4 regions of the Lysinibacillus sp. GW823-FHT06C08 genome follow, and region 3 is predicted to be linked to each of the others. Evidence: riboswitches for the same ligand, from Rfam matches in the RefSeq annotation. Region 3 holds a riboswitch; each other region holds the start of a gene.
The links. A riboswitch is a leader RNA that binds a small molecule or an ion and turns the genes downstream of it on or off. The one in region 3 is predicted to bind cobalamin.

Region 1: another riboswitch for cobalamin. It lies ahead of AC1Q6O_RS09310 (hypothetical protein); the one in region 3 lies ahead of nikA (nickel ABC transporter substrate-binding protein).
Region 2: another riboswitch for cobalamin. It lies ahead of cobT (nicotinate-nucleotide--dimethylbenzimidazole phosphoribosyltransferase); the one in region 3 lies ahead of nikA (nickel ABC transporter substrate-binding protein).
Region 4: another riboswitch for cobalamin. It lies ahead of AC1Q6O_RS09320 (ABC transporter substrate-binding protein); the one in region 3 lies ahead of nikA (nickel ABC transporter substrate-binding protein).

What each region holds. Positions count from the first base shown of each region.
Region 1 covers NZ_JBXAHN010000002.1:305,593-310,378, reverse strand. Annotated here, with positions in the region: gene AC1Q6O_RS09315 (elongation factor G) at 1-548, shown strand, start outside; gene AC1Q6O_RS09310 (hypothetical protein) at 654-1,412, opposite strand; cobalamin riboswitch at 1,646-1,829, opposite strand; gene AC1Q6O_RS09305 (hypothetical protein) at 1,935-2,246, opposite strand; gene AC1Q6O_RS09300 (phBC6A51 family helix-turn-helix protein) at 3,075-3,485, opposite strand; gene AC1Q6O_RS09295 (hypothetical protein) at 3,470-3,943, opposite strand; gene AC1Q6O_RS09290 (hypothetical protein) at 3,913-4,452, opposite strand; gene AC1Q6O_RS09285 (DUF2577 family protein) at 4,523-4,786, opposite strand, start outside.
Region 2 covers NZ_JBXAHN010000001.1:925,742-934,509, forward strand. Annotated here, with positions in the region: gene AC1Q6O_RS04250 (glycerol-3-phosphate dehydrogenase/oxidase) at 1-144, shown strand, start outside; gene AC1Q6O_RS04255 (alpha/beta fold hydrolase) at 148-1,065, shown strand; gene miaA (tRNA (adenosine(37)-N6)-dimethylallyltransferase MiaA) at 1,052-1,954, shown strand; gene hfq (RNA chaperone Hfq) at 2,052-2,282, shown strand; gene AC1Q6O_RS04270 (rhodanese-like domain-containing protein) at 2,380-2,682, shown strand; gene AC1Q6O_RS04275 (hypothetical protein) at 2,732-3,127, opposite strand; gene AC1Q6O_RS04280 (hypothetical protein) at 3,398-3,700, shown strand; gene AC1Q6O_RS04285 (DMT family transporter) at 3,766-4,248, shown strand; cobalamin riboswitch at 4,308-4,484, shown strand; gene cobT (nicotinate-nucleotide--dimethylbenzimidazole phosphoribosyltransferase) at 4,579-5,634, shown strand; gene AC1Q6O_RS04295 (trimeric intracellular cation channel family protein) at 5,702-6,307, opposite strand; gene AC1Q6O_RS04300 (methionine gamma-lyase family protein) at 6,647-7,897, shown strand; gene AC1Q6O_RS04305 (MerR family transcriptional regulator) at 8,055-8,432, shown strand; gene glnA (type I glutamate--ammonia ligase) at 8,487-8,768, shown strand, end outside.
Region 3 covers NZ_JBXAHN010000008.1:211,580-219,464, reverse strand. Annotated here, with positions in the region: gene AC1Q6O_RS18215 (ABC transporter ATP-binding protein) at 1-738, opposite strand, end outside; gene AC1Q6O_RS18210 (ABC transporter ATP-binding protein) at 741-1,514, opposite strand; gene AC1Q6O_RS18205 (ABC transporter permease subunit) at 1,525-2,307, opposite strand; gene nikB (nickel ABC transporter permease) at 2,330-3,283, opposite strand; gene nikA (nickel ABC transporter substrate-binding protein) at 3,355-4,974, opposite strand; cobalamin riboswitch at 5,120-5,312, opposite strand; gene metE (5-methyltetrahydropteroyltriglutamate--homocysteine S-methyltransferase) at 5,443-7,740, opposite strand.
Region 4 covers NZ_JBXAHN010000002.1:310,905-319,672, forward strand. Annotated here, with positions in the region: gene AC1Q6O_RS09315 (elongation factor G) at 1-867, opposite strand, end outside; cobalamin riboswitch at 1,044-1,230, shown strand; gene AC1Q6O_RS09320 (ABC transporter substrate-binding protein) at 1,395-2,390, shown strand; gene AC1Q6O_RS09325 (precorrin-3B methylase) at 2,443-3,120, shown strand; gene AC1Q6O_RS09330 (S9 family peptidase) at 3,192-5,180, shown strand; gene AC1Q6O_RS09335 (class I SAM-dependent rRNA methyltransferase) at 5,268-6,464, opposite strand; gene AC1Q6O_RS09340 (alpha/beta hydrolase) at 6,526-7,443, opposite strand; gene AC1Q6O_RS09345 (dihydrofolate reductase) at 7,605-8,081, shown strand; gene AC1Q6O_RS09350 (HIT family protein) at 8,140-8,634, shown strand.

The DNA of each region.
Region 1 (4,786 bases), on a different contig from region 3:
TGTTTGAACGTGATCATCATGGCTTACTCACAGGCTACGCAGTAACAGATATTCATTTTACGCTTTTAACGGGACGTGGACATAATGAACATACGTCTGGCGGTGATTTCCGAGAAGCCACTTTCCGAGCACTGCGCCAAGGACTGGAACAAGCACAGAACGTCCTGCTTGAGCCGTATTATCGCTTTAAAATGAAGGCTTCCAATGACTTTATTGGCCGTATGATGACCGACATTCAACAGGCTGCTGGCACCTTCGACGACCCTGTACTCACTGAAACAGACGTTGTATTAACAGGACGTGCACCAGTAGCGACCTTCATGAGCTATAGCACGATTTTTGCCGCCTATACAAATGGGAAAGGTGCGCTTACCCTCCAATTTGATGGCTATGATGTGTGTCATCATGCAGAAGAAGTAATATCTCAAATAGGCTATGATAAAAATGCCGACCCTGAATACAGTTCTTCCAGCATTTTTTGTTCAAAAGGTAAAGGCTATTCTGTCCCTTGGCAAGAGGCGCAAGCAGCCATGCATTGTCAGAGCTAAGTTCATGTACTAGCATGGCAAATCTGTTGAACTAGTACTTCAGATGAAGGTAGAATATCCCTACAAAAAATAAAGCAAGCCCTCCGCTTCATGGAGGGCTTGCTTTTATATGGCACCAACAGCTTTCTTTGAAGGCTTGTGCACCGGATAGGCAGGTTCAACCACCACATAACCTTGCGTATTCGTGAAGTCGATAACTACTTTTCCAGGCTGACTTTTTAATATTTGTAGTTGATCAATTAATGTTAATAATAGCTCGTGGCCGTTCCCACGTGGATGCCAATTAAAGTGATAATCATTTAATTCCTGAACGGCTTGAAGAAACTGCGTGTATTCCTGCTGTGCAAATGCAATTAGTTTATCCTGATGAGGAATTTGCTCTAAATCGTTCATATACGTTTCATAAAAACGTATGACAATCGAGCATAGTAAATCATTGACACGTGCAGCGCTTAACACTGGATTGGGCTCCTGTGAAAGACGGTCAAGATTAGGCTTTGCTCGTGTTGAATCAATGCGTGTAATTAAGTGGTACTGCTCCCCATTCACCTCATAAACAATAGGGTTGGTTGGCATATACATCATAAAGCTATTCGTCTTCGTTTTCAGTTGATCCGTTAAATTCGCCTGAGCAAAAAGATGGCCTTCTACCTCCCCATTTTGTATCCAAATAATGTCTTTATTATATAAGATTTGCTCAAAAAAACGATTGTTGCGAATCAGTCTCGTTGCTAATAATTGATCAATTAGTGATTCGACCACCATTCTTGTTTTCGCTTTCTTAGCAATTTCTGTCCGTGGCTGCTTACAAATCGTCATATCTACAAAAGGCGTTTCCTGTGTTGTCGTTGCATGAATATTCATCCTATGTGCATCCCCTTTGCGTACATATTTTCAAAACAAAAAGGACTTCCTACTATGTTTGAGGAAATCCTTCGCTTTAATGTGCTTCATCACACAATGCCAAACAAACCCTAAGTAAATGTGAAGGAGTTCTAAAATGAACCCTTTCATGAACTTTGGGCGTATGACGTACTGTGACGAACAGAGCATTCTGTTTTGTCAACATGCCACCTCCTATTCCTCGTAGGTTTATGGTGTGTACTCGTAACTAGGCAGGTATCCTGACTCATGGTCATCGCCACTTTTCCCCTTCCCATCATTTGACAGTGGTTGCTGAAAAGTCGCTCACATTTACAGTTGCGGGACAGTGTCGGATTCACACCGACTTCCCTTTTAAGCAAATTGCACGCAATTTACACCTATTACTACACGCTATTCAGTTGTCATAGGAATCGAGTGTACTCCACATTCCTATTAGATTACTAAAATCAATTGTAAAGTAGTGTTTTTCTAAAGTCAAATATCATAATATTTTCCAGCTTCTCATTCTTTGCCTTCTATTCGTTGTAACTCAGATAGTAGATACTGTTTTATTACATCGTTTTCATCCTTCCCATAATGCGTTAATACTGCTAAATCACACGCATCATCTAGTAAATAATTCTCGTTCATTCGAGTGCGAACGAACTCTATAACACTTACCTCACGGGCATTATAGCGTAAATCACCGCCAACTTTAGTCGTAAAAATTCCAACTTTTTTTCTCATAGCCATTACGATTGATCTCACTTGACCTTCGGTTAAATTAAACGCTGCTCTAACGTCTGCTGTTAAAATATTTTCCCTATGCCACATTTTTAATTACCTCACTTTCTCTTCGATATTCTAGCGCAAATATATTTTTGTAAATATCCGCTAAATTATCCGAATTAGTTACGCCAAAAAACAAAGGAAAGTCGACTGATACTATTTGGTTGCACTTAGCGGTATAGTTAAAATACAGAGAAATAGCATTGACGCAAAACTAACGCAAGTTAAATCACTGTAATAAAGTCCTATAATTTTCAATTAAAGTAATATATAACTAATATCTTTTGCGACATTCAGACGATTCCACCAGCACAACTATCCGATTCAACGATTCTCGATACGTCTGACAGCGAAAAAAACTGGCTTGTTTTGAAAATGGTATCTGTAATTATCGGACAGCAGAAAGCGCCTGTAGGAAGTCGGTGGCTTGGGGGGATTTTCGAGTTATCCAACGTTTAATTGACGCAATAAATATCAAATGAATAAATATTCATTTTCAACTTCCCATAAGCTTGATTATGTAAACTAAAAACACCTACAAAATGCTGATTCTACTGACTTTCATAACTTTTATGTAAAAACAAGATATACACAATCTTATACACCGTTGATATACTGCAATTCTTGCGACTATCCCTGTTTGTACATACGTTACAATACTGCATAAAAAGCTGTATAAAATATCGGATAAATTGTCAGATAACGATTTGTTTGCGAGTACCCATATGCGCCAGCGCCTTCCGCCCGATGTTTTCCCCGTATTTCGGAATCAGTCGGAAGCCCTAACGCTCCTTTAACGCAAAAAAAAGACGGCAGTCAGCCGAAGCCAACCACCGCCAATTTAATACTTTACCGCTCTAAAACGCTGATATATCAACGATTTAGCCCTTGTTTAATGCGAGCCAACTGTGCAGCAACCGCAGCTTCATCTACCGCATGCGTTTTAACGTCTAGTTCCGCACGGTCAATAAGCATACCCTCCGTTTGCATATATAGCTTCATCATTGAGGCATTACCCGCCTCACACTCGCGTACTAGCGCTTGCATAATACGAGTACGACTGTCAGTTAAATACGTAGCTGTGACAGCTGATTTATACTCAAGCATCGCCGGTAATTGGCGCCATTTACGTAGTGAACGGTCAGACACCCCTACCTCTTTTGCGATATCTGTGAATGATTTACGTTTGCCAATCGGCAGTAAGTCGTTTTCATACATCAATTCAGCAGCCTTCGCTTGATCCATCGTCAATTCCTTTAAAATATCGTCTAATTTTCTTGCCATTCCGCCATCTCCATTCGTTTTCGTTCGTAGTATTCAGTGTAGTTTCCGTCGTATTCATCGAGGAATAAATCGGTAGGCCTATATTCGTATTGAGAAAGTTCATGGGCAATACTGTCCGCCAGTTCTGCATATGTTTGCGTTGAATTGCCGTCAATACACGGCTTAAGTAAAAACTCGATTAAATAAAAGCATGTGTAACGTAAGGTGTCCTCGTAGCACTCTCCCGCAATCGTTAGTTCTTCAATCCACCGCTGTATCTCCTGGGACTCATCAATTGCTACGACCTCTTTAGCCGTTAAAAGTAAAGTTGCGTAATCTACCAAGAAGCGTTTAATCTCGGGAAAATGCTTGTCGTAGCACTCATAAGCCCACTTATCGCTAACTGGCGGAAACGGCTCTCTCTGCTCGCAATCGGCTAGGAGAACGTCTAATTCTCGATGCAATACGTCTGTTTCCATTCCAATACCTCCTCGCGTTTTGTCGCATAGTATCCTTCAAAATCTCCGTTGTAGTTATCGTTGCTATCGTACTGAATACTAGGCGGGTATCTACTAAATACATTAGCTATTAATTGCGCTAGATTTGCGTAGTTCGTTTCCGGATGATGTTGCCCGCTAACGACTGTAGGTATAAACACTTGAGCAATAATGCTAAAATGTAGGCGTAGATGTTTATCTCTACAAAACTTAGCAACAGAAAGAATGTCTAGCCACTCGGTAAGCTTCGCATCTTCTCCTAATGCTCTGATTCCTTTAGCTGCTAAAAGTAGCGTTGCATAATCTGTCATAGATTTTTTGATTTCGTCCCAATAGCGGCGGTATACTTCTAGCGCAAATTGATCGCTAACCTTTGGTGCGTAAGTGTTTCTCGGTAATATACAATAGCCACGCTCCTTATCTTCTCGTTCTTTAGCTTCACGTAATCGCTTCGTATCTTCTTTAATCCGCTCAATATCAAAAGTCGTCATTTCGTCACTCCTCATTTAGTTTTATTAGAAAAGGCAAGCACCGCTGTAAAAGCCGATGCCCGCCCGTTTGTTATTCATCTGATAATGATAATACGTATAATTGTTGTTGATGTTCTGGCTCGAAAACTAACACGCGAACGCCTACTTTCAACTTATTCTCGTATTCAATACTCGCAACTCGATCGTTAATCATCACCGTTTCGGTGTAAGGCAACAAGTGCGGATTACATACGGTAAATGGTTCTGGTATATCGATTGTGTCACCATCGAGGCGAATACTAAAGTTTGGATGCTCGCCTGTAACGGTTGCTATTCTTAAAGTACCGCCAGGATT
Region 2 (8,768 bases), on a different contig from region 3:
GAAGCAGTCAAGCTCTATAAGCAACAAGTGCTTCAAGTGATGCAACAACACTTGAATTATACGGAGGAACAACGAAATGCTTATATGGCTGAATTAGATCAAGCCATCATGGATGCCACTATTTTCGTGAAAGAAGGGGAATAAGCGATGGAGCGTTATATTCAAATGTCGGATGGACATTTTGTATTCACACGAACACTAGAATCTAAAAGGACATGTATTGGACATATCCATATTTTACACGGCATGGCAGAGCATAGTGGTCGTTATTTAACATTTGCTCACACGCTTCAAAATGCCGGCTATGTAGTGACGATGCACGATCATCGTGGACATGGTGAAACAGCTGCTTATAATGGAACTTTAGGATTTTTTGCTGAAAATAACGGCTTTGAACGTGTTGTAGAAGATGCACATGAAGTCATTACTCAATTACATGCACCGGTTGCTGACAAACCGCTCATTATTTTTGGTCATAGTATGGGCTCATTCATTACGAGACGCTATATCCAACGGTATGGGGGACAGGTAGACAATGTTGTGCTCTGTGGAACTGGCAATGTTACAGCTTTACATGCAATTGGTAATATTGTATCCAAGGCTTTAGCAAAAGGTCTTGGTAAAGAGACAGAAAGCAGGCTCCTCAATCAATTAAGTTTTGGTAGTTTTAATAAGCAGTTTCCAAATCCGAAGACTGCCTATGATTGGCTATGCTCCGTACAGGGAGAAGTTCAAAAGTATATAGATGATCCATATTGTGGCTTTATTCCAACCAATCAATTTTTTGTAGATTTGACTACAGGCTTTTCAATATTGAATCGCAAAAAGGAGATTGCCAAAGTAAGAAAGGATCTTCCAATACTTTTGATAAGTGGCAGTCAAGATCCAGTCGGTGAACAGGGACTAGGCGTGTACGCAGTGGCAGAACAATTAGCAACTGCTGGTGTGGAGGATGTCACTGTTTATTTATTTGAAGATAAGAGACATGAAATTTTAAATGAAGACAATCAAGAAGCAGTCTTTCAACTATTATTACGGTGGTTAGAAAAATATGATAGAAAATAAATTACAGCAGGCAGAGGTTGTAGCAATAGTGGGACCAACTGCTTCTGGAAAAACAGCATTAAGTATTGAACTTGCCAAAAAGTATAATGGAGAGATCATTAACGGTGATTCCATGCAAGTTTATAAAGGGTTAGATATAGGTACGGCGAAAATTACGGAAGAAGAGATGGAGGGAGTCCCTCATCATTTATTAAGTTTTCTGGAGCCGACAGAATCATTTTCAGTGGCCGATTATCAAAAGCTAGTCAGAGCGAAAATTGCTGACATACAAGCTCGTCATAAGCTACCGATTATAGTAGGTGGCTCAGGCTTATATGTACAAGCTGTTCTGTTTGATTTTCAATTTACTGATGAAAAAGTGGATGAGGCAGCACGTCAAGCCTATTATGATGAATTAGCGAAGCTTGGTCCTGAGGCCATGCACGGTAAATTAAAACAACTAGACCCTCAAACTGCAGAGGCCATTCATCCAAATAATACACGTCGTGTCATTCGCGCATTAGAGATGCTAGAATTAAGCGGTGTATCGAAGGCAGCTGAAGCTCAAAATCGAGGTGAAGTGCCTCTCTATAATCACTTGATCTTAGGTCTAGGTCAAAATATGTCACGAGACGTGCTTTATGACCGTATTAACCGTCGTGTCGATTTGATGATGGAGAATGGGCTTTTAGAAGAGGTCAGAGGGCTATGGCAACAAAATATCCGAGGTGTGCAGTCTATACAAGCCATTGGTTATAAGGAATTATATGATTATTTAGATGGTAAATGTTCGCTAGAAGGCGCTCTTGACAGCTTAAAACAAAACTCTCGCCGCTATGCGAAAAGGCAACTTACTTATTTCCGCAATAAAATGGATGTCCATTTTGTGATGACAGATGAGCAATTATAAAATTAAAGAAAAATTTCTAAAAATTACTAATTGATAAATTGGTAGAACGTGCTACTATAGGAATGAAGAGGTAGAAAGTTAGTAGGGAGGCTATTTGATGAAATCAATCAACTTGCAAGATACGTTCTTGAACCAACTACGTAAAAACAGTGTTTTTGTAACTGTATTTCTATTAAACGGATTTCAGTTAAAAGGGACTGTGAAATCATATGATAATTTTACAGTTTTATTATTGGATGCTGAAAATAAGCAGCACCTAATTTACAAGCACGCCATTTCTACATTCGTTCCAGCTAAACAAATAGAATTTTTAGAGACAGAAGCTTAAAAAAATTGTTAAACAGTTAGTGTGTTCTCCACACTGGCTGTTTTTTTTGCTACAGGCTATAATGATAGAGGAAATAGATATTTGGAGGACGAGTTTGATGAAATCAATGGAAACAACACAATTATTAGAACTATTAGATGCAAATGAAGACCTATATATTATTGATGTACGTGAAGAGGATGAAGTTGCACATGGCATGATTCCTGGTGCTCAGCATATTGCTCTTGGGACAATCCCAGAACGTCTAGAGGAATTAGATGAAACTAAGCCATATATTATCGTTTGTAAGGCTGGTGGTCGTTCAGCTAATGCTTGTTCTTATTTAGAGGCACAAGGATTTGATGTGACAAACCTAGAAGGCGGCATGTTAGCTTACGATGGTGAATTAGAATTTAAATAATGACATAATGAAAAAAGAAAGAGTGTATACTCTTTCTTTTTTCATATGCTTATTTTTGGAGTGAGTCCATGATAAGGCTAAAGTTTTTTTCAAAGTTCTTGTACGGGTTCACATTTTTTTGCCCGCGAACCTTTGAAGCATAGCTGGCAAAATTTAAACCAGCACCGTATATTTGTAAAGCGCCATTCGCAAGATCTCCCTTTTGTAAAAGCTCAATGCCATCCTTTAAGAAATTTTCACTCTCATCGAAATGACATTCCGCCATGTATTTATCTCCATTATAAAATAATTTCAAATTTTCCATAATGACATACGCTGTTTCTTCACTGATGGAAGCATCAACATTCATTAATAACTGATTAATCGGTTTCACTAACTGAGCGTAATGACTATCATAATTTTCACAAGTCTCTGCAATAGCGTTTCTTAATTCTCTTGCATTCATTCTAACTCCTCCTTAAAAGAAAATTTTATCCATACCTATGAAGTAATTAGCGATTCCTTTTCCCTTTATCTATAAATCGTACTCTATAATTTTCAGAAATATGTTACAATTATATCGGTGAAGGAGGGATTTTGTATGTTTCGTTCAATAGCACCCCCAACAATGTCTTGACAGTAGAATCTACTGTCAAGGCATACAATAACAGTTTGCTCATTTTCAATAGATTCTACTGTGTAGGTTAATGCTTATACGTAGAAAGTAGGAATTGTAATGAGCGGAAAATTAGCGTTTGTATTATCCATGATTATTTTTGGCGCAGTTGGTGTTTTTGCCAAGTATATCCCTTTGTTTTCAAGTGAAATCGCTTTTTGGATGAGTTTGATTGGTGCTTGTTTTTTGATAGTGATTTTTATTTATATAAAGGAAAGTTTAACGAAAAGAAGTATTCTCAAAAATAAGTGGAGATTAATACTTTCTAGTGTTGCCTTATGTGGGAATTGGATTTTCTTATTTCAGGCTAAGAAACAACAATTGCTAATGCTGCACTCAGCTATTATTTTGCACCAGTACTAGTAATCTGTTTATCTCCAATAGTCTTAAAAGAGAAGCTAGTTAGCAGAAAAATACTGTATGTCTGTGTGGCCATTTTTGGCCTATTTTTGATTGTCCAAAGTCAAGGCACTGGAGACAGTAAACATTTTATTGGCATTGTCTACAGTCTTATCGCCGCATGCTTTTATACAGCTCTAACATTTACAAATAAATGTATATGTGGCTTAAAAGAACCGGAAAATACAATTATTCAACTATCTTTAGCAGCTTTTTTCCTTTGTTTTTATATACTTGGGACAACAGGGTTTCAGGTTATGACACTCAGTTTTAAGTCAGTCCTATTATTAATGACATTAGGTATTGTCCATGCAGGGGTTGGATTTTTATTGTTCTTTTGGGGCATGTCAAAGCTGAAAGGGCAAAGTATAGCCATACTTAGCTATATAGCTCCACTAACATCATTAGTCATTTCAACGATGATTATTGGAGAAAAAATGACGCATCTACAAATAATAGGAGCGGTCCTATTATTAGGGTCAACATTGCTAAGCGAGCTAGAAAAAGAATAGGCATACGAGTATCGCATTTAAATATTGACAGAAGAAATATGCTGTCGTAGATTAAAAGTAGTTTAATACAAGCATTAGGTGCCCATTAAGGGAGAATAGGGAATAAAGTGAAAAGCTTTAGCGGACCCGCCACTGTAAAAGGGAGTTTAATAGTGAAGACCACTAGCTCATTGCTGGGAAGGTACTATGAAATGTTGAACTTAAGCCAGGAGACCTGCCTATTTGCTTTAAGTGGATATAGATGATGGAAAAGTCTGTAGTTTATTTGTCATGACAATAAACTACAGGCTTTTTATTTTGTCTTCATGAAGAACGAGAGGAGAAATGACAATGCAATTATTACATGACACAATTCAAAACATTCAAGGCGCTAATAAAAATAGTAGGGAGCAAGCAAGGAAGCGAATAGATATTCTATGTAAGCCGCCAGGTAGCCTAGGTAAATTAGAATCCATTGCTGTGCAACTTTCTGGGATTACAGGACAATTATATCCGGTGATTGATCAAAAGGTGATGATTGTCTGTGCAGCAGATCATGGAGTTTGTAAGGAAGGTGTGACGACGAACCCACAAGATGTTACTTTATTTCAAACATTAAATTTTCCAAAAGGAGGTACGGGTGTTTGTGCGATTGCAAGTGTGACGAATACGAAGGTTGTAACGGTAGATGTTGGAGTAAAGGATGATCTTCCACTCAATGCGGGCGTAATCGTTCATAAAGTAAAATATGGTACAGATAATATGGCACAAGGCCCTGCTATGTCTAGAGAGGAGGCCATTCAATCTATTGAAGTGGGGATTCGTGTGGCAACAGATGAAATTATAAAAGGAGCCAATCTACTTGGAACAGGAGAGATGGGCATCGGTAATACAACGCCGAGTACTGCGATTTTAGCTGTTTTGACTGGCTATGACTCAATTGAAATAACAGGGTTTGGAGCAGGTGTTGGTCAAGGAGGAATTGCTCATAAAGCAGAGGTCATTGAAAAAGCAATTACGCTCAACAAGCCCAATCCTAACGATATCATTGATGTTCTAGCTAAAGTTGGAGGGCTAGAGATTGGGGCTATGGCTGGTATCATCCTTGCAGCCGCAAGTTACCGAAAACCTGTTGTGATTGATGGATTTATTTCAACTATTGCTGCGCTTATTGCTTATCAAATTGAACCAAAAGTAAAGGACTTTATTATACCTTCTCATGCATCGGAGGAGCCAGGGGCTAAAATTGCCGCTGAATTACTAGGAGTGGAACCCATGCTAAACATGAATATGCGGCTAGGAGAAGGTTCCGGTGCAACACTAGCCTTTCCTCTATTAGATGCTGCTTGCTCAATGATGAAAAATATGGTGACACTGGAAGAAGCAATGAATCTTTTGGCTAAATAGTTACCGAAAAACAATTAAGCGCAAATAGTTAAGGAACAATTTGCGCTTATTTAATCAATGATAGACTCTATGCCCGATTCAACCTTCGCAAAGGTAAACGCCATTTCATCATATAGGAAAGAATACGTAATGCTGTAATTACCGCAAATAACATATAAAGGAAAATGTCTCCTGTAAAAATATCAAATCCAATAACAAGCCCTGCGAGAGCAGCCCAAACACCATAGACTTCGTCACGAAGAACAAGTGGTTTTCGTCTAGCTAATAAGTCACGCACGATTCCACCACCTGACCCTGTTAAGACCGCAGCTACAATGACAGCACTAATCGGCATATCCAGCTTTACAGCGTAGAGTGCGCCTTGAATAGCAAATGCTGATAAGCCAATTGCATCTGTGAAATTGCCCCAACGATGCCAGTGTTGAATCAAATGATGAGGGAAAATAAAAAATATGGTAATTGCTGCAAGTGCAATTTGAAACATCATATCCTGTCCCCATAATGTTGTGACAGGTAGCCCGATAAGTAAATTTCGGATAGCCCCTCCACCAAAAGCAGTGACGATACCGAGTATATAAACACCGAATAAATCGTATTCCTCTTCCATTGCAATAATTGCCCCAGAAATAGCAAAGGCAATTGTACCAATAATACTAAAAACTTCCCAAGCCATCCCTTTCACCCCTTCTATAAATAAATGAATCTCATTCCTAAAGCAGAAAGATCCTGTAAGTAACAAAATCTATGAATTTAATAGCCAAAATCCATCATTAAATACTCTTCTTGAAATAAGTCCGCACATTAGCTTAGCGTAAATTTCGCTGAGAAACAATAGGCAAGTTTTACAGGTACCTATACAAATTGATAAGATGTTAATGAAATAAAGAAAAACATCTGTTATAAGCGTTCATTACAAGTAGACGATTAGGGAATTCTAGCATAATCGAGGTCCATTTAGATTCAAGTTTACGGAATGATATGCATGACAATTGTGAAATGGAGAAGAAAAAGAATGACGTTTACATCTAATTTATCAGCATCGACGCTATCTTTAGCGGCAACAATAGAAGAGAGAGTGAGACCTTTTCATGCTAAGGTGGAAGAGATGGCGTTTTATAACCAGCAAAAAGTGCTAGCGGCATTTCGAAAACATCAAGTTAGTGATTATCATTTACACCCATCCAATGGCTATGGCTATGACGATGAGGGACGCGATAATTTAGAGCGTGTCTATGCCGAGGTGTTTGGAGCTGAGGCTGCCATTGTTCGACCGCAGATTATTTCAGGGACACATGCAATTACGCTTAGTCTATTCGGTGTGCTACGTCCTGGTGATGAGCTGCTGTATATTTCTGGTCAGCCATATGATACGTTACAATCCATTGTCGATGGTGGTGACAAAGATACAGGTTCCCTGAAAGATTATCAAATCGGTTATTCACATGTTGATTTACTGGATAATCAAACCATCGATTGGGCCGGTGTGAAAGGGGCCATAACAGCAAAGACGAAAATGATTGCCATTCAACGATCAAAAGGCTATGCAACACGTCCATCCTTTTCTATTGCAGAAATTGCTGATATGTGTGCAAACATTCGTAAGTTAGCACCGGAGGCCATTATTTTTGTTGATAATTGCTATGGTGAATTTGTAGAAAAGCAAGAGCCTACAGAGATTGGTGCTGATTTAATGGCAGGCTCCCTCATTAAAAATCCTGGTGGAGGATTAGCGAAAATTGGAGGCTATATTGCAGGCAGAGCAGATTTAGTGGAGAAATGTGCGTACCGGATGACATCACCAGGGATTGGGGCAGAAGCAGGAGCGACATTAAATACATTAGGTGATTTTTATCAAGGATTTTTCCTAGCTCCACATGTTGTATCACAAGCGTTAAAGGGTGCCATTTTTACGGCTGCTATGCTGGAGGAAATCGGGATGAATACATCTCCAAGTTACCAGGCACATCGGACAGATTTAATACAATCGGTTTCTTTCCAAACCGCACAGCAAATGATCGCCTTTTGTAGGGAAATACAAGCCAACTCGCCAATTAATGCTCATTACGCACCAGAACCAGCCTATATGCCAGGCTATGAAGATGATGTCATTATGGCAGCGGGAACATTTATTCAAGGCTCTAGCATAGAGCTTACAGCAGATGGTCCAATACGTCCGCCTTTTACAGCCTTTATACAGGGTGGACTAACATATGAGCATGTAAAATTTGCCATTTGTAGTGCGGTACAAGCTATTCAAAAATAGAGAGGAGGAAATGGACAAACCGTAAATTTGAATAGTTTTTTACAATTTTCTCTCGGATTGAAAAAAATAGTGCCAACCATGTTAGGAAACCTAACATGGTTGGTTGACAGTGAAAAAATTTCGTTATATGATAAGCGGGTATTGGAGGAGGACTTAAATGAGTCGTGAAATTAGACGAACTATGCCGTTATTATCAATGAGTATTGTAATGCAATTAACTGAGCTCTCGGCACGACAAATTCGTTATTATGAAGAACACCATTTAATTGAGCCGCACCGAACAGAAGGCAACCGTCGAATGTTTTCATTAAATGACGTCGACACATTGCTTGAAATTAAAGACTACTTAGAACAGGGTATGAATATGGCGAAGATTAAAAAAATATTTGCTAAAAGGAAAGATCCTGTTGCTACAATTGAAGAACAAGATTTAAGTGATTCTGAATTACGTCAAATTATGCGCGAAGAAATGCGACAAGCACAGCGCATGCAAAAATCATCCATCCGACGAGGGGATTTATCTCGATTCTATTAAAAATAGGGTAGGGTAAACATAAAAGCTAGACAAATTATAGGAGTGTGGAAAACTGTGGGTAAATACACAAAAGAGGACATTAAACGTCTCATCGAAGAAAAGAACGTAAGCTTTATTCGTTTACAATTTACAGATATTCTTGGCACAATCAAAAACGTTGAGATTCCTGTAAGTCAATTAGACAAAGCAATGGAAAATAAAATGATGTTTGATGGCTCATCTATTGAAGGCTTCGTTCGAATCGAAGAATCAGATATGTATTTATATCCTGATCTTGATACTTTCGTAGTATTCCCTTGGACTTCCGAAAAAGGGAAAGTAGCACGTCTTATCTGT
Region 3 (7,885 bases):
ATGCTTAAATGGTTCACCTTTCATACTTTCCTCTACTAGCTGACCATTTTGCATGACAAGGATGCGATCTGAAATAAAGCGTGTAGCCTGTAGGTCATGAGAAATGAAAATGTATGCAAGTTGCAAATCCTTTTGTAGTGTCTGTAGTAATTGAATGATATGTTTTTGCAAAATCATATCTAAACTACTAATGGCTTCATCTAAAACAATTAATTTTGGGTGTAAGGCAAGCGCTCTTGCAATGTTAACACGCTGTTGTTGTCCTCCGCTAAGCTGGGAGGGATACTTTTCGGTAATAGATTTGTCTAACTCTACATGATCAAGTAATTCCTTTACCTTATAATGTCTCTCAGCTGAGCTATAATGCTCGAAATTTAGGTACGGTTCCTCTAAAATTTGAAAAATGGTCTGCTTTGGATTTAATGAATGATAGCTATTTTGAAAGACTGCTTGTAAATCTCTCCGTATCATTTTTTTCTGTTGGCTAGTGGCATCATAAAGATTAACCCCTTGAAATAGAATCTCACCGGCTGTTGGCCTTTCCATTCCTAATATAATTCGGCCCAATGTGCTTTTTCCTGAGCCACTTTGTCCAACAATCCCTAAGCATTCCCCCTCCTGAAGTGAAAATGATACTTTCTGTAATACAGGGGCATCCTGTCTTCGCTTGAATATGAACGGTCTATGTGCATAGTTCTTCTCAATATATCTCACTTCTAGTAGCTTCAATTTTTTCACCTCTAAAACATAATTCGGGATTGTAATAGTTTTTTTGTATAAGGATGCTGAGGTGCATCAAAAAAATCATAGACATTCGCTTGTTCAATTATTTCCCCCTTATACATCACGGCCACGTCATCAGCAAGTTCAGCAATAACGCCTAAATCATGTGTCACAAGAAGGATGGCTGCCTGTGTTTCCAAGCGAATACGGTCAAATAAGGTCAATACCTGCTTTTGATTGACTGTATCAAGAGCTGTCGTTGGTTCATCAGCTATATATACCGAGGCTTGAATTGCCAGTGACAAAGCAATCATTACACGCTGTAGCATTCCCCCACTTAATTGGAATGGATAATAGTGTAAAAGGCGCTCGGGATTAGGTAAATTAACTTTTGACATGCTTTCAATAGCAATTTGTCTTATTTCATTTTTAGTTATAACAAAATGAGCCTTTAATGATTCACGAAAATGACCTTCAATGGTTTGAACACGGTCAAAGGCAGTCGAAGGATTTTGCATAATAATGGAAAGATGTCTACCACGATAAGCTCTCATTTGAGCAGCAGTTACCTTCAATAAATCTTGTTGATGGTAGAAAATTTGCCCTTTGGTGATCTGTGCTCTAGTCGGCAAGGCTTGCATGATAGCTTGGCAAAGCATCGTTTTCCCACTACCGCTTTCCCCAATAATTCCTAACACTCGGCCTTGATAGGCTGTTAAATGAATGGAGGATAAAATATTCTGTTCTCCAACTTTGACCGATAAGTCTTTCACTTCTAAAACTTTCTTCATAACTACCCCTTTACTGATCAGGCTTCTTCAAACTACTTGCTAAAACATTACATACTAGGACAACAAGGACGATAGCAAGCCCAGGATATAGCATTAATTCAGGATGTTGGCGGATATATTGCTTCCCTTCATTTACCATCATTCCCCATTCAGGGGTAGGAGCCTGCACACCAAGCCCAATAAAGGAAAAGCCCGCAATCTCTAATATGACCTTCCCCATATCTAATGCCACAATCGTTACAATCGGTGGCCAAACATGAGGGAGATAGTGACGAATAATTAATTTCGCACCTGTAGTACCACTAATTCTTGCCGCTAGAATAAAATCTTTTTCATTCATGCCAATAAATAAACCTCGAATTAGCCTCGAATAATAAATAAGCTGTGTTAAACTAAGTGCAATTAACACATTTTTCAAGCTCGGTCCTAATACACCTAAAAGCCCAAATGCTAGTACAAGTGTTGGAAAAGCTAATAAAATATCGCATACCCGAATAAATAGCGCATCTATTATACCTCTTTTTAAGGAGACCCATGCGCCCAATAGTATCGCTACTAGAATAGCAACTATTTGTATGACGAGCGCCGCACCTAAAGAATACCGAATCCCTAAAAGCAATCGGGAGAAGACACATCTTCCTAAATGGTCTGTTCCTAATGGATAGTCCCATGAGGGTGCTAAAAATTTCTTAGAAATATCGACTGCTAAAGGGTCATGAGGCATAATGAGTGGGGCAAACAGTCCGAGTAAACCAATAAAAATCAGTAAGGTGAGACTAATATATCTTCTCATATGTATACGTCCTAAGTTCACTTTACTCTCTCCTATCCTTCATCATCAGATGAGGATCCAATAAACGATGCAATACATCTGTGCCTAAATTGGCGAGCACATAGATGACAGCAATCACCAACACATAGCATTGTACAACGGGGTAATCACGATTCGTTATGGATTCTATTAAATATCGACCGAGTCCAGGCCAACTAAATACTTGCTCGACAATGACAGCACCACCTAGCAAATTTCCGAGTGTCATCCCAAACAATGTTGATATCGGTATAGCAGCATTCCTCCCCACGTGTCGAATGAGAATGACCGATTTTTTCAAGCCTCTAAGCTGTGCATATTTTACATATGGCTGCTCGTATTCTTCGATCATGGCAGAGCGGATAAACTGTGAGAACAATCCGATTGTAGGTAAAGCTAAGGTGAAGGCCGGTAAAACTATATGTGCTATCGAACCTTTTCCATTCGTTGGAAAAATGCCAAGTTTTAAGCTGAAAAGATAGAGTAGGATAAACCCTAACCAAAATGTTGGAATGGATACACTTAGGACTGTAAATAATCGAATGATTTTATCGATAAAGGAATGCTTATATAATGCGCTCACAACCCCTAATGGAATACTAAAAGTTAAAATGAGGATAAATGCTACTAAAGCTAATTCAATGGTAGCGGGTAGTTTAGCAAATAGCTCATGAGCCACGGGTAATTTACTAACAAAAGATGTCCCAAAGTCTAGCTGTAAAATGCCTTTTACCCATAGCAGATACTGCATGATAAAAGGCTTGTCTGTCCCTAATTCTTCTCGTAAAGCTTGTATAGCCTCTGGTGTTGGGGCAATTCTTGAGAGTCGAAGGATGACCTCTGCCGGTTCTATTGGTACGAAACGAATAAACACAAAGGTCAGAATAGATACGCCTACTAATACAAATGGTAGAGTGAGAATTCTTTTTACACAAAACATCCAAGTCGATTCGTACATGCCGTCACTTCCTATTTCATCCGATGATAAAAAGAGAGTTGCCCTATTTCGACACACTCTCTCTTTCATACTTAGTTTTCTTTATCCATTTGCGCATATGGAATGTCATACTCAGAAGCACGTGGTGCAAAATCCTTCATATATGGTTGATAAATAACATTATTTGTTTCATACGATATTGGATAGAATAATGCTTGATCGTGGAACATTGTTAAAATATCCGTATATAGCTGCACGCGTTCCTCTTCATCGGTACCGACTAATAATTGATGTATGTTTGTATCGATCTCCTGAGCATTTGGTAAGCCTAATTTTGCTTCATATACACCACTAGCATTTGGCGTAGCTGATTCATTTGCAAAGCTATGTGGATCAGTCGGCGGTCCATTTGTTCGCCAGAAGTTAATATCAACCTGATCATCCATTAATTTTTGCAGACCAACCATAACATCTGCCCCTTCAATATTTAACTGTACCCCTATTTTTGCTAGCTCGCCTTGCATTAATTCCGCCATAGGTTTTTGAATGGCATCAGTAGCAATATAGATTAAATCTAATGTAAGGGGTTGACCATTTTTCGAACGAATTTTTTCACCCTTCTGTAGCGTCCAGCCCGCTTCATCTAGCAATTTCTTCGCTTTTTCAGGATTATATATAATGGGCGCTAAATCAATATTGGCATAAGGAATGGCATTCCAGAATAGCGTGTTTGCCACTTTTTCTGTACCATGTGTAATATTGTCTACCATTTGTTCTTTATTGATAGCATATTGAATAGCTTGTCGAACCTTTAGCTCAGCTAACGGTCCTGACTGAGTATTGAACAGTAATGCTTTCGTAGACAGCGGCTCAGATGTAGCTGTTTTATATTTGCCACTATCTCTTAAGTACGTATAGTTATCTAAACTAATAATCCCTCGACCATAAATGACATCTAATTCTTCATTTTCAAAGGCTAACGAAAGGGATTCCGAATCTGGAATGATCTTAACCTTTATTTTATCTACGAGAGGTTTTTCACCCCAATAATGTTCGTTACGGCTAAATAATGCATATTCATCTTTTTTATAGTCTGTTAATACCCATGGTCCTGTGCCAATAGCTGATTGAATGGAATCATTTGTCGCATCACCGTCTGGAAAGCCATTATCCCCTAAAAAACGGAAAGGTCTGACAAAGGCTAATTCGTTTAACACAGGGTAATATGGTTCATCTAATTGCAAACGTATTGTTGATTCATCTACTTTGACGACCTCTTTAATATGGTTGACCATACCCATCCAAGAATGCATGTCACGATTCGCTAATACTGCATCAAAATTGCGAATCACATTATCAGCATTAAAGGCAGTCCCATCCGAATAGTTAACATCCTTGCGTAAATGAAACGTATAAGCAGTTTTATCCTCTGAGATGTCCCAGCTTTCTGCTAGCTTTGGTGTAATTGTGCCATCATCGTTATACGCCACTAAAGATTCATAAACCATGGCTTGAGCAGTCATCTGATTTGGTAAATATGTATGGGGATTTAATGGCCCTACATCTAATGGCCATCCAATCGTAATCATTTTTTCATCTGTTTGTTCTGTTGGTGCTGAATTTCCTTTGTCCTTTTCTGAGCTTGTACAACCTGCAAGAAAGCTCAAGGTCAAAACAAGCAGGAAAGGCAGTAAATACTTCGTCCATCTCATTTTTTGTCTCCTATCTCTATTCCCTGTTCATATCTACAAATTGAATAGAAAGAAGGCATAAAAAAACCTTATTCCACAAGAATAAGGACAGATAAACCTACAAATACGTAAGCTTCCATCCATCTCCCTATCTTTCGTAGATCATCAATGAATCTTCTTACAAGCAGGCATTCTGGCTTATGATTCATCATTTTGCTTCACCTTACCAAGAAAGAACTTAGTGGTAATCGAAACAAAACTCCTCATTTACAGCTGCGGGACAGCATGGGATTTACACCCATTTTCCTTTTAATTGAATGAAAAATACTTTCATTCAAACTTGTAATGCAATATTTGAAATTAGTAATAAACATAACATGCTGAAATGTTCACGTCAATTTTATTTTCTGAATATAATAAAACCTCTATACAAAAAGACCAGGTAGATGACCTGATCTTTCTTTAACTCCTTTTATTATATTGTTTTCGTTATCTTGATATAGATTCCTTCACCTCCTGACGCAATATTTTAGTAGCACCTACCATATTAGCTAAAGCCGCGATTGTTTCTGGCTCTTTCCTTGTTTTTAAGCCACAGTCAGGATTAACCCAAAATTGATGTTTGTCTAGAACTTGTAAACTATCTTTCATAATGGCTAACATTTCGCCTTCACTCGGCACACGTGGGCTATGAATATCGTAAACACCTAATCCGATTCCTTTTGTATAAGGATTTACTTGAAGGGAAGAAATTAGCTCTCCATGGCTACGTGATGTTTCAATAGAAATCACATCTGCATCTAGCGCGCTAATGGGTTCTATGAAATCGTTAAATTCGCAGTAACACATATGTGTATGAATTTGTGTTTCATCCTTAACACTTGATGTAGCAAGCTTGAAGGCATTGACCGCCCAGTCTAAGTAAGCCCCCCATTCTTCTTTACGAAGAGGTAACCCTTCACGGAGTGCTGGTTCATCCACTTGAATAATGGAGATGCCAGCCGCTTCTAGTGCTTCCACTTCCCTGCGAAGTGCTAATGCAATTTGATAAGCCACATCTTTTCGAGAAATATCATCGCGTACAAAGGACCAATTTAAAATGGTCACTGGCCCTGTCAGCATCCCTTTTACAAAGCGCTTCGTTAAGCTTTGGGCATACGCAGACTTTTTCACGGTAATGGCTGAAGACCATGCTACATCTCCATAAATAATTGGAGGCTTCACACAGCGAGAGCCATACGAAACAACCCATGCTTTTTCAGTAAAGGCAAAGCCCGTCAATTTCTCACCGAAATATTCAACCATGTCTGTCCGTTCAAATTCTCCATGAACTAGTACATCCATATCAAGATCCTCCTGCAAGTGAATCCAGCGCTTTGTTTCCAGTTCAATAAATGCTTCATAGTCTTCATTCGACAATTGTTTCTTTCGCCAAGCATTACGATTTCTCTTCACCTCATCAGATTGAGGGAAGCTGCCAATTGTCGTTGTTGGGAAAAGGGGTAGTCCTAATGCCTGCTGCTGTATTTTTTGACGTTGACTAAAATCATTATGTCGCTCAAAATCCTTTGTTGATAAGGATTGAGCGGCTTGTTGGATAATCTTATTTTGACGAATTGAATGATTTTTTAGTGCTTCAATGGCCTTCATACTTGCTGAGAAATTATGACGTAGCGTTCCGTCTTGATTTTTTCTATATTTAGTGAGCTCAATAAGCTCTTCGATTTTTTCATCAGCAAACGCCAGTGCTTGTTTGAGAACAGGGTCCAGCTTCTTTTCAAGTGAAGTAGATATTGGCACATGTTGAAGGCTACTTGAGGGTTGAATCCACAATTCCTTAGCATCGCTAAGCTTTTCAATAGCTTGAATCGTGGCGTTAGCCTCCGCTAGGTTGGAACGCCATATATCACGACCATTAACAATACCAATAGCTAAAACTTTATCCTGAGGGAAACCAAATTTTCGAAGGGACTCCATATTCCCTTTATAGCCATGTACGAAATCTAAACCAAACCCTTGGACAGGCAATGTAATCAATGTTTCATAGGAGCATAATGCTTCAAAATATGTTTGTAGCATTAGTTTTGCTGCTGGAACGGTTGTCGCTAACTGAGCATAGATTTCCTGTACTAGCTTCCGTTCTGCTGAGTCGAGTGTCGTCACTAAAGAAGGCTCTTCTAATTGAATCCACTGGGCACCTGCATCTACTAATTCTTGAATAATCTGAGCATAGAGAGGTAATAGAGCTAATAAATATTCGACCTGCGTTAATTTATTGTAGCCCTTAGTTAACTTATAAAATGTATAGGGGCCAATAAGTGTCGGCTTCGCAATAATACCGAACGCTTCTTTTGCCTCTAAAAAGTCGGCCAATACCTTATTTTCAGTTAGTTGCAGCGGTTGCCCTTCATATTCAGGGACAATGTAGTGATAGTTGGTATTAAACCATTTGGTCATTTCACTAGCTACTGCTGAATGATTGCCTCTCGCTACACTGTAGTAGGTATGTAAATCTACCCTTCCACCTTGCCAGTTAAAGCGCTTGGGTACTAAGCCAAACATTAAGGCTGTATCTAACATTCTATCGTACAATGTGAAATCCCCCACTGTCACCATATCGATGCCAGATTGTAGCTGCTTTTCAATCCGCGATAACCGAATACTTTTTAGGGTTTCCTGAAAATCCTCTTCCGTTCGTTCTTGACGCCAAAATGCTTCTAACGCCTTCTTCCATTCGCGATCATCTCCGATATATGGATAGCCAATGAGTGTACTAGTATAAGTCATATTTAATCTCCCTTTCATCAATAAGTTTATGGTTACTTGCTCTTACAAATTTGTGTCATCCCATGCTAGATTCAGTGGCTCTATATGAAAACCAGTGGACTTTGCTCTGGAATACAGAATAGTAGCATGAAAAAAAGCCATTCCC
Region 4 (8,768 bases), on a different contig from region 3:
GCTGCCGTTATAAAGACGAATTTCTGTTACTTTCTCTGTAAGGTCTCCAAACGTAAATTCATCTCGAACATGTAATTTGCCTGTTAAAGCCTTGATGAATGTTAAACGCTGATGGCCATCATGTCGTATTTTAAAGACCTCTCCTTGAAACGGTGCTTCCGGCTCGAAGTGAGTACCCGTTATGAGTGGAAGTTGAGCAATCAATTCTTGAATGCCTTCATCTTTTAATGCCGAACCAGTAAAGCAGGGGAAGGCAGATTCATTTTTAATCATCGATTGTAGGTGCTTCATACACAGGCCATGCTCCAATGCTTCATTCAAAAAGGCATCCAGGAGCTTTTCATCACGCTCCGCCAGCCATTCCATGATTGTGCTGGAAACATAATTCTCCTGAAGTGGTTCATCGACGAATAATACATGTTCCGAGAAATCTTTATGGAGCTGGGTCATCACAGCCCTTACATCTGCTCCGTCACGATCTATTTTATTAATAAAAAAGAATGTAGGGACATGATAGTTTCGTAAAAGCTGCCATACCGTTTCAGTATGACCTTGAATACCCTCTACCGCACTTATAATAATGATGGCATAATCCATGACACGGATGGCACGCTCCATCTCTGGGGAGAAATCGACATGTCCTGGTGTATCAATCAACGTATATGTATCGTCGCCAATAGTCATGCGTCCTTGCTCGGCAAATATCGTAATGCCCCGTTTGCGCTCAAGCTCATGATTATCTAAATAGGCATCCTGATGATCGACACGTCCCCGCGCTTGAATACTATTTGTATGAAAAAGCACTTGCTCAGAAAAGGTTGTTTTTCCTGCATCAACATGAGCAAGAACCCCAATCGTCTTGTACATAATAAATCCTCGTTTCTATAAGTAGCTATCTTCTCATTGTATCAGAATACTAGCACAATTATTTCTTGTAAAATGATTCGTCTTTTTGTCGAAATAGTGCTAATATAATGATGATTATATTTTTTGCATTCTATTACTGATTGCGAATTAACGCATGAACTGCTAGTCTATCAATAGCATAATTAGAACATATTGGTGCAAATGGCATTTGTCATTTGCTTAAAAGGGAAATCGGTGCAATTCCGATGCTGTCCCGCAACTGTAAATGGGGAGTCTATACAGCATGCCACTGTAGTTTAACTATGGGAAGGCGTATAGATGATGAACCTAAGCCAGGATACCTGCCAGTATATGTATGTTAACTAAGAACCACGAGGATGGGGATAGTGATAAAGGTACTAATACCGTTTTTTCACTATGCAACTCTCTTGGCGACAAGAGGGTTTTTTTATGCCCTTCCAATTATCCTAGTAGCAAAGAAGTCTCTGATTTCTTTCTATATTTATGACAACAAAGGAGAAAAGGACATGAAAAAATGGAGAAGTATATGGCTAGTCATGGTCATCGCCTTAATCGCTGTATTAGGAGCGTGTGGCGCAAAGGACAAGCCTGAATCAGCAAAGCAAACTGAAAAAGTTGAACCGTCTGAGGCGACAACAACTGAGGTCATCATTGAAAATAATGAAACTACCCAAACCTATAAGGAAGCACCTAAAAAGGCCATTAGCTTAAATCAGCATGTAACAGAAATTATGCTTGCATTAGGCTTAGAGGATTCCATGGTAGGGACAGCTTATTTAGATGATAAAATCTACGAGCCGCTTCAAGCAGCCTACGATAAAGTTCCAGTTCTTTCAGATCAATACCCAACAAAGGAGCAAGTCATTGATGCCGAGGCAGATTTCTTGTATGCAGGCTGGAAAAGTGGCTTTGGTGAGAAAGGTGTTGGAACACCAGAGGAGCTTGAGGAATTAGGAATTCATACGTATTTACATACGGCTTCCAATATGACAAAGCCAACATTAGAAGATATTTTCACGGATATTCGTCATATCGCGGAAATATTCCGCGTGGAAGATCGCGGTGAAGCATTAATTGAACAAATGACAAAAGATGTCGAAGAAGTTCAAGCAAAATTACCAAAAGACAGTGAAAATTTACGTGTGCTAGTCTTTGACAGTGGTGATAAAGACGTATTCACGGCTGGTCAAAACTTTATGAATGAGCTAGTAACAATCGCTGGCGGTCAAAATATCTTTGGAGATGTGGAGTCAGGATGGACAACGGTATCGAAGGAAGATGCAGTAGATCGCAATCCAGAGGTGGTGGTTGTCATTGATTATGGCGAAACAACTGCTGAACAAAAGATAAAATTCTTAAAAAATGATCCAGCGTTGAAGGAAATGGAAGCAGTCAAAAATGATCGCTTTGTCATTCTTCCACTTTCAGCGGCATCTGAAGGGGTACGTGCTGCAGCGGCCATTCAAATTTTAGCCAAGGGCTTCTACCCAGCCAACTTTTAAAAACATTCGAGCTAGCGCTTTGCTAGCTCCTTTTTCTTAAGGAGCGATAACAATGAATGCATTTCGTCAAAACATACCAGATAAAACGTTCGAAACTCTAAATCAGCAAGGTGGTTATGCACGATTAGCGGTAAGCCCTGGCATTATTAATAAGCATTATACGCCAGCCCAATTTCAAAAAATAGCTGAAATAGTAGGGGAGAAGGGGGCCATTAAATATTCGGCCTCCTATAGCATATTATTATCGATCCCCTCTAGTGAACTGACAGAAGCGACCCATGCCTTACAGGAGGCTGGACTGTTTGTTGCTTCCTCAGGACCTCATATTGCCATGAAGGCATGTGATTTTTGTGATGGAGAAAAAATGGAGGCAGTTCCTCAAACAGAACAACTCTATCAGGCATTGGACGGTATAACTGTGCCTGCAAGAGTACGAGTCAATGTGAATGGCTGTGCATCGGCTTGCTATAATCCTACATATGATGATATTGGTTTAGTCTATCAGCATGAGAGCTTTGATGTTTATGTAGGAGCCATCCCTATGGGGGCGAAGGCACAGGCGGGTACTCTCTTCGCGAAAAGGGTAGGGATTGATCATATTGAGGATTTTTTGCTACAAATCATTCGTCTCTATCAAAACCAAGCTCGTTCCAATGAACCTTTTTATAAATTTTATCGCAGAACAAAAATGAATGCTGATTGGGAACTAGTAAAAAAATCAATAGAGTAGCAGGAAAAATACTTAGGGTGTCGAAATATTGTAGTAGAGCATAGAAAATGACAATACAAAGGAGCAAGAACATGACAACTAAACAAGGGATTCAACCAGAAGATCTTTATCACTTGAAATCAGTGGCAGATCCACAGCTCTCACCTGATGGGACTGAGGTAGTTTATGTAGAGACACGTATTGATGAGAAGAAAAAAGACTATGTATCTAACTTGTTTTATTTAAATTTAAAAGACAAACGTCCTCAGCAATGGACATATGGTAACGATCGGACAAGCTCTCCTGTCTGGTCGCCAGATGGCAGTCAAATTGCTTTTTCTTCGACAAGATCAGGCAAGCCGCAAATTTTTGTACTGTCGAAAACAGGGGGAGAGGCGAAGCAAGTGACGTATTGCAAAAACGGTGCGTCAACGCCTGTCTGGTCTCCTTGTGGAGAGAAAATTGCCTTTTCAGTTTTGCTAGGTAAAGATGAAACTATCTTAGACAAAGCTGAAGATGACAAGAAAGAAGAAAAAGAACTCAAGCCACTCGAAATCGATAAGATGAAACATAAGTCGGATGCGGGTGGATTTATGGATATGGACCAGCATACTCACATTGCCATTGTCGATTTAAAATCTGGTGACTTAAAGCAAGTGACAGAAGGGAACGAGGATTTCCATCTGAGTACATGGTCGCCAAATGGCAGTTATCTTACGTACTTAGCAGATCAAGCAGAGGACTTAGATTTTTCGTTTAATGCGGATATTTATTTATTCGATTTAGAAACAAAACAGAGTCGCAAGGTAACAGAGGGGATTGGCTCCTATTACCAAACGTCCTGGTCGCCTAATAGCCGCTTCCTTTCCTTTGTTGGAGGAAAACGTGAGTTTGAAAATGCCACACAAGCGAAGCTATGGATTTATGATATGGAACAAAATCTGCTAAACTGTGCAACAAGTGAATTTGATGCCCCTGTCGGTGACTATGTCATCGGTGATTTCCTGCAAGGGGTAGCAGCACCAAGTGTACAATGGATGAATGATAATCATAGTTTCTATTTCCAAGTAACGGATCACGGCAATGCGGCAATTTACTTTGGGAATGTAGATGGTGAAATTTATCCAGCTATTCACGATGATCAATACGTTTATGGTTTTTCATTAGATGCTCAAAATGATCAAGCCGTTGTCGCCATAAGTACGACAACGAATCCGGGCGATTTATATTACGTCAACTTAAAAACGGGTGAAAAAGAACGATTGACGACAGTCAATGAAGACGTTTTAAAGACGAAAGAGTTAGCTGTGCCAGAGAGCATTGAGTTTGAAGGAGCTGAGGGCTGGAAGGTCAATGGCTGGATCATGAAGCCAGTGGGCTATGAAAAAGGGAAGAAATATCCTCTTATTCTTGAAATCCATGGTGGTCCACATGCGATGTACGGCAACACTTATTTTAATGAATTCCAAATCCTAGCTGCTCAAGGCTTTGCGGTGCTGTATACAAATCCGCGCGGAAGTCATGGCTACGGACAAACGTTTGTGGATGCAGTACGTGGTGATTATGGTGGCAATGACTATCAAGACCTAATGGCTGCAGTGGACTATGCTTTAGAGCAATATGAGTTCATTGATCCAACTCGACTAGGTGTAACAGGTGGGAGCTATGGTGGCTTTATGACCAACTGGATTGTTGGGCATACCAACCGCTTTAAGGCAGCAGTTACACAACGCTCTATTTCAAACTGGATTAGCTTTGCAGGAGTGAGTGATATTGGCTATTACTTTACAGACTGGCAAATTCAAGCGGGGCTCGAAAATATAGAGAAGCTATGGCATCATTCACCATTGAAATATGTAGACAATGTTGAAACACCATTGCTTATTTTACATGGTGAAAAAGACTATCGTTGTCCGATTGAACAGGCGGAGCAATTATTTATCGCCTTGAAGTATCGGAAAAAAGAAACGAAATTCGTCCGGTTCCCTGAAGCTAATCATGAACTGTCAAGAAGCGGAAAGCCAACATTAAGAATTCATCGTCTCGAATATATACGAGATTGGTTTGTGGAAAAGCTTTAAAAAAGAGGTGGCTTAGGAAGTGAACATACTTCTTAAGCCATTTTTTATAGAAAAAAAGAACCACAGCAAAGTGTGATTCCAGATGAGTTAGTCCATTTTTTGAATAAAAACGACCTTCAAATAATTAAATTCAGGATATTCACGAGGCACACGGAAATCCTTTGGTAAACCGTATTCCTCTACAATTTTATAGCGTGTACGAGTCTCTTTAAATGCTTGGTCGATAAACCCTTTAAACTTTTTCATACCGAAGCTTGCGTTGTTTGTGGAAGCCACAATAATGCCATTTTTGGCTGTAATCGCAATCGTATCCTTCAGTAATTTTGGATAGTCCTTCGCCGTTGAGAACGTCATTTGCTTTGTGCGGGCAAAGCTTGGTGGATCTAATACAACAAGGTCAAATTTTAATTCGTGACGCTGTGCATATTTAAAATAATGAAAAACGTCCATTACTTTTATATCCTGCGCTTCATAATCAATTTGATTGACGCTAAACTGCTCAATCGTTTTGGCTAAACTGCGCTTTGCAACATCGACACTTGTTGTTTTAGTAGCTCCTCCAAGCGAGGCTGCTACAGAAAATGCCCCTGTGTAGGAGAAGGTATTTAGCATATTTGTTGTGCTCGCATAGCGCTCACGAATAGCTAATCGTACTTCCCGTTGATCAAGGAAAATTCCAGTCATCGCACCATCATTTAAATGGACTGCATAGGTCATCCCATTTTCCTTAACCATGATTGGAAATTCGCCAGGAGTCCCCATGACAAAATCATCCTGTTCCATATATTGCCCTTTACTATCGAATCGTTTTTTCTCATAAATGGCCTGGTAGTTGATGGTTTCAGCAAGCGCCTCATAAACGACTTCTTTCAATGAGTAAATACCCTCGCTATACCAACTCACCATATAGTAGCCATTAAAGAAATCGATCGTTAGGCCACCGATACCATCACCCTCGCCATTGAAAACACGGAAGGCTGTTGTATGTTCATTCTGGAAGAATGCTTCTCGTAGCTGTATAGCTTTTTTGAATTTTTTAATGAAAAAAGCTTTATCAATGGTTTCATTTATATCTGTCGTCAGGACCCAGCCAATCCCTTTATTTTGAATACCGTAGTAACCTGTACCAATAAAACGATTATGGTGATCCATCAGCTTAAGTAGAGTCCCTTGCTCGTAAGGTAGTTGTCGTGCATCCACTGCATCTTTTGAAATTAATGGGTAGCCTTTTTTTAATTGATCAGCAAAAGGCTGTTTTATTTGTAGTGCAATTATTTGTGTCATGTTGTCATCCTTTAAAAACGTTTTGCTTTATTATCGCACTGTTTGGATGGGATAGCCAAACTTATTTCAGGAATTCAGCAATTTTTGCCACCGTTTCGATTGTTGCCTCTTCAAAATAATTCATTTTGCTAAAATAGCTATGAATTAAACCAGACATGGTTATATGCTCCACAGGTACTCCAGAGTCAGACAATTTTTGGGCATAACTTAAACCTTCATCAAAGAGGACATCTGCCTCTGCTGCAATGAGGAGTGTTTTAGGCATACGTCTTACATCCTCGAGCAGTAGGGGAGACACCAATGGATTTGTAAAGTTCAATTCATCTGTATAGTGTTGAGAAAACCATTGCATGCCCTGTTTATCTAGGCCGAACTTTTCTCCATAAGCCTGATAGGAAACGGTCGTAAAATCCACATTCGTAACAGGATAAATGAGTGCTTGTGCTTGCAATGATGGTCCACCTGAAGTTACAGCTAAGTAGGCCACGACCGTTGCTAAATTTCCGCCAGCACTGTCCCCAGCCACGGTCAACCGAGCAGCATCGCCACCATATGCTTCGATATGGTCATGCACCCATACTAAGCTATCGTAGGCATCCTGCAATGGAGTTGGAAAAGGAAATTCAGGAGCCAAACGATAATCCACTGAAACGACAATTGCTTGCGCTTGGTCTGCTAAAAGCTGACAGCCAGCATCAACAGACTCTAAATTACCATATACCCAGCCACCGCCATGATAATAAACAATAACAGGTAATGGTTGATCATGAGTAGGTATATAAAGTCGTAGCGTAATTTGAGCCCCATCACGCATGGTAATTAGTTGATCTTGCATCGCCGCTAATATTGGCTTATGGGGTGATTGCCATGGCGTAACCGTACGCATCGCGCGAGCTTCCTGTGGTGTAACTTGATAGTAGGGTGTAGCAACTTGTTGATCTTGAATATAATGAACAGCTTCTTTTCTTAAAGTAGTCATCCTCATCAGTCCTTTATCGTGACGTTTATTACTTACATTATAAACTATTCATATAATTTTACTAGGATTTAATTTTAGAAAAAGAAAATTCTTTCATAATAGAGGTGAAATCAACGAATTGTGTTTATAATAAAAGGGAAGAAAGTATTTGGAGGGACAGTATGATTTCTTTAATTGTGGCACATGATGACAACCATGTAATTGGTTATAATAACGGAATGCCTTGGCATTTACCGGGAGATTTGCAGTATTTCAAAAACAAAACAATGGGCAAGCCAATGATTATGGGACGAAAAACGTTTGAATCCATTGGTCGTCCACTACCTGGACGTCGCAATATTGTTATTACACGAGATGAAAATTATCACGCAGAAGGCACTGAAACTGTGACGAGCCTAGAAGAAGCAATAGCGATAGCAGGGGATGTAGAGGAAATCATGATTATTGGCGGTGAGCAAATTTTCCGTTTATCAATGGAAATGGCAGATCGCTTATATATTACAAAAATCAATCATTCATTTCAGGGCGATACCTTTTTTCCGAGCTATGAGGAGAAGTTTGTAGAGGTTTCTGCTGAACAGCCCGAAACAGCTTCAGAAGGCTATACTTTCCAATATCAAATTTTTGAGCGTAAATAACATGGGAAAAGCACGGTTTTGATAGACCGTGCTATTTCTATATTTAGGGGAGATATTGATGCGCAACATACGATTATCGAGTGGAGAAATTGCTCAAGTTGATTGCTTGAGCTGTGCCATCATAAGTGGACAGGTCAAGCCCAATGGTGGTGTTATCATTGAAACGGATTATTTTCACGCCCACCAGGATGTAGCTTATCCAATCAAGGGATTAGTTATTTTAGCTTCAAAGCGTCACATCCATTGCTTCGATGAATTAAATAATGACGAAAAACTGGATTACATCAATCTCTTAACAAAAATTAGACAAGCTCAAAGGGAAGTATTGGGCATTGAATACGTTTATTATTTTTACAACGAAGATACGACTCATCATTTCCATACTTGGATGGTGCCCCGCTATGAATGGATGAATGCATTCGGGCGATCCGTTGAATCCTTGAGGCCAGTATTACTTCATGCCAGAAATAATTTGAGTAATGAGGAGCATGAAAAAGAAGTAAGGGAAGCTATTGAGCTTTTAAGAGAATCCATAAAAAATCGCTCCTTATGAAGAAGGGCACTGAAAAAGTCCATATCTTTTTTTTCATTTGGCACTGTGACTCTACTGTTGTTTTCCGAAGCATTCCGCTCGCTTTCCGCGGGCGAGCGCCGAGTCTCCTCCTACGCTTCGCTTCGTGCGGGGTC